3 regions of the Desulfosporosinus sp. BICA1-9 genome follow, and region 2 is predicted to be linked to each of the others. Evidence: riboswitches for the same ligand, from Rfam matches in the RefSeq annotation. Region 2 holds a riboswitch; each other region holds the start of a gene.
What was found. A riboswitch is a leader RNA that binds a small molecule or an ion and turns the genes downstream of it on or off. The one in region 2 is predicted to bind molybdenum cofactor.
Positions count from the first base shown of each region.

Region 1 (3,277 bases), on a different contig from region 2:
CTCGTACAAACAGCGACTATTTTCCCCATCTAATATGCCTCACTTTCATCTCATTCAATATTTGGAAAAGCTTACTCCCCCCACTGAATCTACCCATGGCTAAAGCCAGGGGCACGGCGCTAAGCCTTTTGGTCATTCTTCAACCTTCGAACCTCGAGCCTCGAACCTCGAACTTCGATAATGTCCGCTCTTTCCCCCAAGCTTCTCAACCAGATAAATATCTCCAATCGTCATTGTTTTATCAATGGCTTTACACATATCATAAATGGTTAAGGCGGCAACACTAACCGCTGTGAGGGCCTCCATTTCTACCCCAGTCTTCCCATGGACCTTGACACTAGCTTCGATATCAATTTCACCCGGTTCTACTAATTTAAAATTAAGTTTTGCCCCAGTGATCGCTAACGGATGGCACATAGGAATCAATTGGGAGGTTTGTTTTGCTGCCATAATTCCCGCCACTTGCGCGACTGCCAAAACATCTCCTTTGGCGATAAGGCCTGAACGAATGCGTTCCAGTGTCTCTGGCTTCATTAGTACTTTACCCTGAGCAACCGCAACCCTCGCTGTTTCTGCTTTGTCACTTACATCCACCATCCGGGCGCGTCCTTCTTCATCAAAATGTGTTAAATCCACTGCTTACCCTCCGATCTGAGACATGACACGCGTATCTTGCCACGCTTCGTTATTCATATGATGTTCTGCGGGTTTATGCCAAACTGCTTGCGCAAACAGCTTCATAATATCCGAGTCCGAACTATTCTTTCGCAAAGGCTCACGCAAATCAACTTCATGTTTACTATGCAAACACGGACGTAGTTTCCCATCCGCTGTTAAACGCACCCGATTGCACGAATCGCAAAAATGACGGCTTAGAGCACTGATAAATCCGACACTCCCTTTATATCCTTTCGGTCGAAAATACTCTGCCGGCCCGCCCCCAAGTATCTCTTGGGTAGGAACCTCATGATGGATCCCTAAACGTTCTTTCATTTCCGATATGGGGACGAACTCCGTCCGATGGTCTGAACTGACTCCAATCGGCATGAGTTCAATGAATCGGATATGCAACGGGTATTGCTTAGCTAAGGTCAGGAAATTAGGCAACTCTTCCGTATTAAAATCTCTGACAACCACGACATTGATTTTCACCGGATTCAGACCTGCTTCGAGTGATCGGAAAATGCCTTGAATCACTTTCGAAACATCTCCACCTCGAGTATTTTCAGAAAAGCGCTTCGGATCCATGGTATCCAAACTAATATTAACGCGTTGAACACCCGCCGCTTTTAGGTCAAAGGCCATTTCTGGGAGTAACATACCATTAGTTGTCAGCATAAGATCCTCAACCCCTGGAAGTTGAGCTGCTTCCCGTAGAAATTCTAAGATCTCCTTGCGAACTAAGGGTTCTCCTCCTGTGATACGGAATCGACGGAATCCTAATTGCGTGCTTATCTTCATGAGCCTTAGTATTTCTTCGAAAGAAAGAATCAACTCATGAGGCATCCATTGAACTCCATCTGCGGGCATACAGTATTTACAGCGCAGATTGCATCGATCCGTTACAGAAATTCTAAGATAGTCAATTTTCCTAAGAAATTGATCCTGCATTGCCACTCCTCTTTTCAAGACTAAATTTGGGTAAACAAAAAAACCCGCGGTCTGTAAACAACCGGGGAATCTAATCCACCTGTCGACAGACTCCTTTCCAGCAGGAGATATTACAGTTTCCCATAATACCCGAGTGTCTTTCGACACTAGTCTGGTCACCATAGCCTAAGCTTTAGGGGATCCAGCTTCGGAGCGAGACGATTCAATTTAACCTTATAGAGATAAGTTCGTGATTAATAGTTGAATTCCTTTTTTTTCACATCAATTATTATACGTTTATTTTTTCTTATTTTTCAAAAAATGATTCAGGTTTACCTTAAATTATTGTACACTAGAGGAAAGAAATGCTTCAAGGAGGTATCATGTCGAACGAAACGGTTACCCATTCCATTCTTAAAGCCCATGGGCCAAAGCTTGAGTGGTTGCAGGACACTGTGGTCCGAGAAGTCCCTTTAACCATCCATTATAACCGTGAGGAGATCGCTACCCTTTTATGCTCCCCCTCTCAAACTGAAGAACTTACTTTTGGCTTTCTGATCAATGAAGGCTTTATACAGGTTCCTGAGGATGTCTATGAAATTCGCCACGATCCGGTTGACCACTTGGTTTGGGTGGAAGGAAAACCTTGTCTTTTGCAAAAAGAACTCATGAGTAAACGATTTGTTTCCGCTTGTTGCGGTAAAAGTAGAGCTTCATTCTGTTATGCCAATGATGCACTTATGGTTAAACCGATCACGTCAACCTATAGCATCTTACTCCAAGAAGCGTATGAATATGCAAAGTACTTGGAATCTTATCTTCCACTCTTTCAAGAGACGGGTGGTATCCATAGCGGCGGAGTTGGGAATCAAGGTGAGATTGTCCTGACAAGCTACGATATCGGTAGACATAATGTCTTTGATAAACTCAGTGGAAGTGCCTTTCGCTCTCGTATTAGTCTTGAAAACCATGTCATTTTCTTCAGTGGCCGAGTCTCCTCGGAAATCCTGCTTAAGGTTGCCAAAATGAAAGTGCCCATCCTGATCGCTCGTGGTGCGCCGACGGATATGGCCCTTTCTCAGGCGAACGCTTTGAACATCACTGTCGTGGGGTTTGCAAGGGATCGCCGCCTAAATATTTATACTTGTCATGATCGGATTAGTAATTAAGAATCGCCGACCAATCGTCTGGTGTATTCACGTTACAAAAGACTCTGCTCAAATCAGAAAACCCCTCAAGTTCCGTTTCTTCCACATACCGTACGGCACAAGACGAGTAAAAATCTATGATCTTGAGGCGATCTGCCTCAAGATTTTTTTTGATAGACGGAAGGCAACGTTGATGATAATAGGCATGCAGAGGGTGAAGGCCGGATTGTAGCTTTGGGACAACGGCGTCATACTTTGAAATCCGAGTAAACAGAAAACGGATCATCTCCGCTCTCAAAAAGGGCATATCACAAGCCACAAAAAAAACCCACTCATTGGTTGCCGATTTCAAACCTTGATAGAGCCCTTCTAAAGGGCCTCGCTCAAGAATCTCGTCTTGAAAGACGGGTACTCCATAGCCTGCATACAATTCAGGCTTGTTGCTGCTAATTAAAACTTCAGTAAACACTGTTTGTAAGACAGTTAGACTCCGCTCTACTAAAGGCTTTCCTTCCAGTTCCAGGAAGGCCTTGTTTTTT
Region 1 covers NZ_JUEE01000154.1:55,527-58,803, forward strand. Annotated here, with positions in the region: gene JL57_RS19485 (MOSC domain-containing protein) at 1-29, opposite strand, end outside; gene moaC (cyclic pyranopterin monophosphate synthase MoaC) at 133-636, opposite strand; gene moaA (GTP 3',8-cyclase MoaA) at 640-1,611, opposite strand; molybdenum cofactor riboswitch at 1,686-1,816, opposite strand; gene fdhD (formate dehydrogenase accessory sulfurtransferase FdhD) at 1,974-2,759, shown strand; gene JL57_RS19505 (molybdenum cofactor guanylyltransferase) at 2,749-3,277, opposite strand, start outside.
Region 1: linked by a shared signal. The riboswitch ahead of moaA (GTP 3',8-cyclase MoaA) and the one ahead of modA (molybdate ABC transporter substrate-binding protein) in region 2 are both predicted to bind molybdenum cofactor.

Region 2 (3,277 bases):
AGAGCATAATTTTGAAATAGAAACCCGACATGACGTTTATAAGCCGGAACAAAGATGCGCTCACTGGAATCATAGAAGACAGTGTTCCCAACTTTAACATACCCCTCATCCGGTTGTTCTAAGCCAGCAATCATGCGTAAAGTCATACTTTTTCCGCATCCCGAAGAACCCACTAAAGCTAAGGAGGATCCTTCAGACAGTTTAATATCAACTTGAAGTGAGAAGAGTTCCAAGGCTTTGGAAATCCGGACTTCGATCATCGATTTCCTCTCCTTCCAACCTGTCGATTGAGTAGATTGATCAAGATCAAAACCATAAGTGCGGTACCTGCCATAATTAAGGCTAAAAGATTAGCGGTCGACTGATCTCCGGCTAACATAGCATTGTAAATGGCAATAGGCATAGTCAGCGTTTCACCCGGAATGCCACCCGAGACCATGAGCGTCGTGCCAAAATCCCCCAAAGCCCGAGCAAACATGAGCACAAGTCCAGCAACGATCCCTTTCCAAGCGTTGGGAATGACAACACTGAAAAAAATGTTGAGTTCAGTCCTGCCGAGAACACGGGCGGCATCTAAAAGATTGGACGGGATTCCCTCGATGGCGGAACGGGCCGTTTTAATGAAAAAAGGGATTGAAACAACGGTAGCAGCGATAATCGCTCCTCGGGTTGTAAACACAAGAGGGGTTCCGAGTCTTTCAGCTAGTTGTCCGATCCAACTATTCCGGCCTAGAATGACCAGTAAGTAGTATCCGAGAACGGTTGGCGGCAAGACCATGGGTATACTAATCAGCGAATCGAGAACCTCCCGCCCTTTCCATTGGGTATTCCCTAAGTACCAGGCGATCGGCAACCCGATCAGCAGCCCAATGAAAGTGGCAGTTAAAGCCAAACGCAAGGAGAGATAAAGAGGCGTTAAATCTGATATGCTCATAGTTACAACCACTTTCCAAGACTTCTTATAGCTATAGTTTTACGATACCTTTGTACACTGGGGCCTTCAAAAACTCTAAATTTTAGATTATCTTATTTTTTTACAAATTCATCTGGAAGTAGGAATCCATAGTTTTTCATGACTACACGACCCTTTTCTCCGTTGACATAGGCCATAAATTTACGGGCATTTTCTTCCTGCTTCGTCGTTTTCAAGATAGCCATTGCTTGATTAAGAGGAGCGTGCCAGGAACCGTCAATCAGAGTAAAATCCACTTCATCTGGTTTATAGATGGAAAGAGCAATAATCGCAGCATCCACATTTCCTGACTTGAGGATAGCTAGAGTGTCTTGTATATTCTGTCCATAAACCATTTTTTGTTCTACATTGACCCACAGGTTGCGGTATTCTAGAGCTTGTTTAGCGGCTTTGCCGTAAGGGGCGTGCGACGGTTCGGCAATGGCAATTTTCTTGACCATAGGATTGTCTGCTAAGTCTTGTAAATCCGTGATACTTAAATTGCTTCCTTTCAGAGTGGCGATACCGATTCTTCCTTGGGCATAGAGCTGTTGAGTGTCCGCTAAAATTAAGCCTTTTTTGTTAAGTGCCTCAATATAAGCAACATCGGCCGCTGCAAAAATATCATAGGGGGCTCCGTTTTCGATCTGCAGGGCAGTCGTTCCCGTGGAACCAAAGGTTATCTCGGTAGGGATATTTGTCTCCTGCTCGAATTGAGTAGCGATTTCCTTAAATGCCAAGGTTAGATCAGCAGCGGCCGCAATCCGAAGTTTTGAGGTAGTTGATGGTGTATTTTGGCCAGGCGCTGCGCACGCAGTTACACCGAAAAGAATGATTAATGATAGCATAACTAACCATAAAGTACGATTAATACTCTTGACCATAAAACGAACCTACTTTCTTTATTAGTATTTGGTCCTGACTCAATTAACTCGTCAATATATAATGCGCTACTCTAGAAGCGACTATCACGGTTCCTTTCATCTATTCCTTTTCAGAAGAATTCTGCGAATTAAAACGGCTCCACAGGAAAGTGGAGCCGTCATGTAATCGAAAGCAATTAAATGCGACCACCTCCTTTTCAAAGTGAAGGCATATCCATTTCTAGACATACCCTGAGGGCGTTAAAGCCCTGGCCGATGAACCATGGATTTTTCTCTTTAGATTAATCGGCTCGGAGAGTAGATTTTATTCAGTTGGGAGAGAAAATTTACCTTTCTAAGTAAGATTAACACATCTTATTATTTCTGTCACTAACCTATGTCTACTATAAATTCATTGGCACGGGAACAAGACTTTATACCTAATGTGTTTAACTGGTTTGTTGCATGACTTGACAGTGACATTTAATGGCTAATACAATTCACCTTAAGAGCAATTGTATTTTTTTCTAATAGGCAAAAAGGTACTAATATGATTCAAATAGGAGGAGTTTTTATGATTCAAGTGGCTATTCCTGGCCGAGGGGACCTTAACCTAGAAGTATTAATCCTCGATTACAACGGAACATTAGCTTTAGACGGGCAAATGTTTGAATCTGTTAAGGAAAGTCTCAACCGTTTATCTGCTTTTCTGGAAATTCACGTTATAACTTCAGATACCTTCGGTAGTGTAGAACAGCAATGTGAAGGATTACCTGTTCAGGTAAAAGTATTGGAGACTATAGATCATACCCAAGAAAAGGCAGCTTACTTATTGCAGTTCGATTCCCGGGAAGTTGTTGCCATAGGGAACGGTGCCAACGATCAAGTAATGCTTGAAAAGGCGAATTTAGGCATTGCTGTCATTGGATTGGAGGGAGCCTCCCTGCAGACTCTTAAGTCGGCGGATTTAGTGGTGAATAAAATCGAAGACGGCTTTGGTTTGCTCTTAAAAACTCAGCGTCTCAAGGCAACCCTAAGACGTTAAAGTACAACAGAGCCTTATTAAAAGATGATCTTTCATCTTTTACCTATTCACACTAGGCATAATAAGCATTAATAGGCCTATGGTTGTAAGCAGAGTTGGACAAGGAATAACTCCTACAGGTGAAACTGCCAGAAGCATAAAAGCATTTTTGTCCACAAATTCAGGGTACCACAATCCCAGGAAAATAAAAGCAAGGGCAATTACAATTATCCATTTACTTTCAGTTCTTTGAATATTTTCCTTCCTCCTAAATAGTTGCACTAGTGCGGCTAATGCTAATATGCCGAAGGTAACGGCATGAAAAGGATTCCCAAAAACAAGTGCATTGATTGTGACTGATAACAGCAGAATACTTACGGCTGTTTGAAATATCCATCGTCTTAAGTTCTCTTTGGTTACCACGAATAATGCAAACAG
Region 2 covers NZ_JUEE01000242.1:9,530-12,806, reverse strand. Annotated here, with positions in the region: gene JL57_RS35930 (sulfate/molybdate ABC transporter ATP-binding protein) at 1-260, opposite strand, end outside; gene modB (molybdate ABC transporter permease subunit) at 257-934, opposite strand; gene modA (molybdate ABC transporter substrate-binding protein) at 1,027-1,836, opposite strand; molybdenum cofactor riboswitch at 2,011-2,144, opposite strand; gene JL57_RS29615 (HAD family hydrolase) at 2,390-2,860, shown strand; gene JL57_RS29610 (hypothetical protein) at 2,900-3,277, opposite strand, start outside.

Region 3 (3,277 bases), on a different contig from region 2:
CAAAGTCATTTGAAGTCATTCCCTTAAAAAAGGACAAACTGGTGGTCCTCTTGCCACCTGAGCACCCGCTGCGACATCAAAAAGTTATCTCCTTCGATCAACTTGAAAATCAGCCTTTTATTATGCCGCAATGGGGTAATGATGACAATATTAAACGCAGTTTGAATGAAAACAAAGTGAAACTACAGATCCAATATGAATTAATGGAAGAACAGACCATCTTAGAAATGGTAAAAATGGGATTGGGGATCAGTATTCTTCCTGAACTAATTTTGCTCAATGTACCCGAAAACGTACACATAGTTGATTTAGATAAACCTCATTATCGTATCATAGGAATTGCAGCACTTTCTCTGAAAGACCTATCTCCCGCTGCGAAAAAGTTTATTGATTGTACTCGTTCTTGGTTACGTGATCATGACCTTCTAGAATTTTAAACAAATATTTGAAAGTGGCTAACCTATAAGTTTAGGTTAGCCACTTTCTATTACATTTTAGCAATGATTTGTCCCATCTGGGAGATGTCGTACCCTCCGATTCCCAGCACTTCATTTCGAAAAGCAGGGGATTGCAAGATACTCATTAATGCCTGAAAATGATGTCGTTCTAGATCTTCCTGTCGTATTACTAAATCATAGCGTTCTTTATGCAGAGGGATAAAATCAAGATTTATAAATTGCATGACTACCTTTTCAATCCCTAAACCAACGTCTGCTTCACCGCGTGCAACTTTGCTCGCTATGGCAAGATGGGTCATTTCTTCATCTCCATAGCCAAGGATATCTTTGTGGTTAATTCCAGAAATTCTTAGTTTCTCATCTAACAATACTCTTGCGCCGGACCCTCTTTCCCGGTTAATAAAACGAACATCTGGTTTGGTTAGGTCACTCCAAGTGGTTATATTCTGAGGATTTCCTTTGGCAACATAAAAGCCTTCCATTCGATAAACCAAGTTAATAATACAGGTCGGATGACCGGGTAAAAGCCTTCGAACATAGGGGGTATTATATTCGTTGGTATCGCTATCCCATAAGTGCGCAGTAACAACGTTCGCCATGCCACGGTAGAGGGCTATGAGACCGTCGATGCTTCCAATATAACGACGCAGGAAGTGAACCTGTGGAAATTGCTTTTCCAAATAGCGGGTTAAGATGTCCAAGACAATATCTTGACCACAAATGACTAAGCTTTCGTCAGATTTAAAACAATGATTTGAGCGGTCGTTCGATATGGGGGAGTCTAATGGGGATGCGACGGGGAATTCTAGGGGATTAAGTCCCTTAGATTTTCGTTTATAATTTTCAATATCAGTACCCTCAACTCGGACTTTGCGACCAATATGGTAAGCTGTTAGCTCCCCCCGCTTTATGAGTTCATAAACTGTAAACTTGGAAATTCTAAGGATGTTAGCAACTTCTTCAGGCGTATAAGAAACATCATTGGACATAGCGAACGCACCTGTCCCTTCTGAATATTTTCTAGCATTGATTAGAAAAAATCATCGCTAATGTACTTGCAATATATTATAACACATTGTACAATGACGATGTAATTCAGTTATCTTAGCTTATGTTTGTTTAAGTTAAACACGAGGTCCCATCTACATAACACCGGCAAGTATAAACTAACATAACTCGATATACTAACTATAGCGAAGGTTGTGCGGTGAGTATATCTCAAGAGGGAGAAATACTTGGAAAAATTGAATAATTAATCTCCGAGCCAGAATGACCTAACGAGCAAATCTATGGTCGCTGGACAGGGCCTTGGCCCTCAGGGTGTTCCCAGAAATAGGTATGCCTTCACGTTTTGAAAAGGAGTAGCTCATATTAGACTGGAACACCAGTTTATTCATGGCTCCCTTTCATGGGAGTCCTATTTTTTTATTCATTGTTCTTGACGAAGGGAAGGGGGTTATTTGTGTTTATACTAATTTAAGGGGACTGGATTTTTCCCCATTACTAATTTCATTAAGAGCAGCTTTCATAGCCACTATTGTGACTTTTTTCTTGGGAATCGCAGCTGCCTGCTTTGTTTCGGGATATCGGGGGAAATTCAAAGGATTGATTGATGGAGTCCTAACTCTGCCTCTGGTTTTACCACCTACTGTGGTAGGATTTTTGCTGCTAATCCTATTTGGTAAGAATGGACCCTTGGGAAAGTTCCTGTTGGCCCTTGGCACGACTGTCATATTCTCTTGGCCCGCTACCGTTATCGCAGCGACGGTTGTCGCCTTTCCCTTGATGTATCGCACAGTCAGAAGCGCCTTTGAACAAATTGATCAAACGATGATCTATGCGGCACGCACCTTGGGCGTCTCGGAATGGAAGATATTTTGGAAGATTACAATTCCTCTTTCTTGGCCGGGAGTCGCTGCAGGTACTGTCTTGGCCTTTGCGCGAGCTTTGGGAGATTTTGGTGCCACACTGATGATAGGTGGTAATATTCCCGGGAAAACCTTGACCATTCCGGCGGCAATCTTCTTTGCGGCCGAGAGCGGAGCCATGGGAAAGGCCTTGATTTGGGTGATTCTAATCGTACTTATTTCGATCATCGTGATGACGCTAATGAATTACTGGACTGATTACCAGCGCAAGATGATTGCGACTATTAGTAGGAGATAATATGGATTTATTGGTTGATATCCAAAAAACACTTCCGGGCTTTGAGCTCGATGTTCATTTCGAGACGGGTCAGGACATTCTTGGACTCTTGGGAGCATCTGGTTCCGGTAAAAGCATGACCTTGCGCTGTATCGCGGGCATTGAAACCCCTGATCAAGGCAGAATTGTTCTCAACGGTCGTATTCTATTTGACTCCCAGAAGGGCATCAATCTCCCCTGTCAGAAGAGAAAGCTGGGTTATTTATTTCAAAATTACGCTCTTTTTCCCAATATGACCGTCGAAGAGAACATTGGTTTTGGGCTTGGAGATAAAAAGCGAGACGCTCAGAGGGCAATCATTAAGAAAATGGTGACGATGATTAAGCTGGAAGGCTTGGAAAAGAGGTACCCCAACCAGCTTTCGGGAGGACAACAGCAGCGCGTTGCGCTAGCCCGGGCTTTAGCGATTGAGCCAGAGGCTTTGCTCCTCGATGAACCCTTCTCGGCACTGGATGACTATCTCAGAAGTCACATGGTTCAACAATTGACGGAAACCATAGCCGACTATCCAGGGGTTACCCTGTTCGTAACCCATAACATGGACGAAATCTATAGCATTTGCAATCAATTGGTCGTGCTCTCACAGGGTAAAATTGAAGCACATGGAGGGACAG
Region 3 covers NZ_JUEE01000131.1:33,387-36,663, forward strand. Annotated here, with positions in the region: gene JL57_RS15495 (LysR family transcriptional regulator) at 1-437, shown strand, start outside; gene JL57_RS15500 (helix-turn-helix transcriptional regulator) at 488-1,447, opposite strand; molybdenum cofactor riboswitch at 1,704-1,836, shown strand; gene modB (molybdate ABC transporter permease subunit) at 1,917-2,624, shown strand; gene JL57_RS15510 (sulfate/molybdate ABC transporter ATP-binding protein) at 2,626-3,277, shown strand, end outside.
Region 3: linked by a shared signal. The riboswitch ahead of modB (molybdate ABC transporter permease subunit) and the one ahead of modA (molybdate ABC transporter substrate-binding protein) in region 2 are both predicted to bind molybdenum cofactor.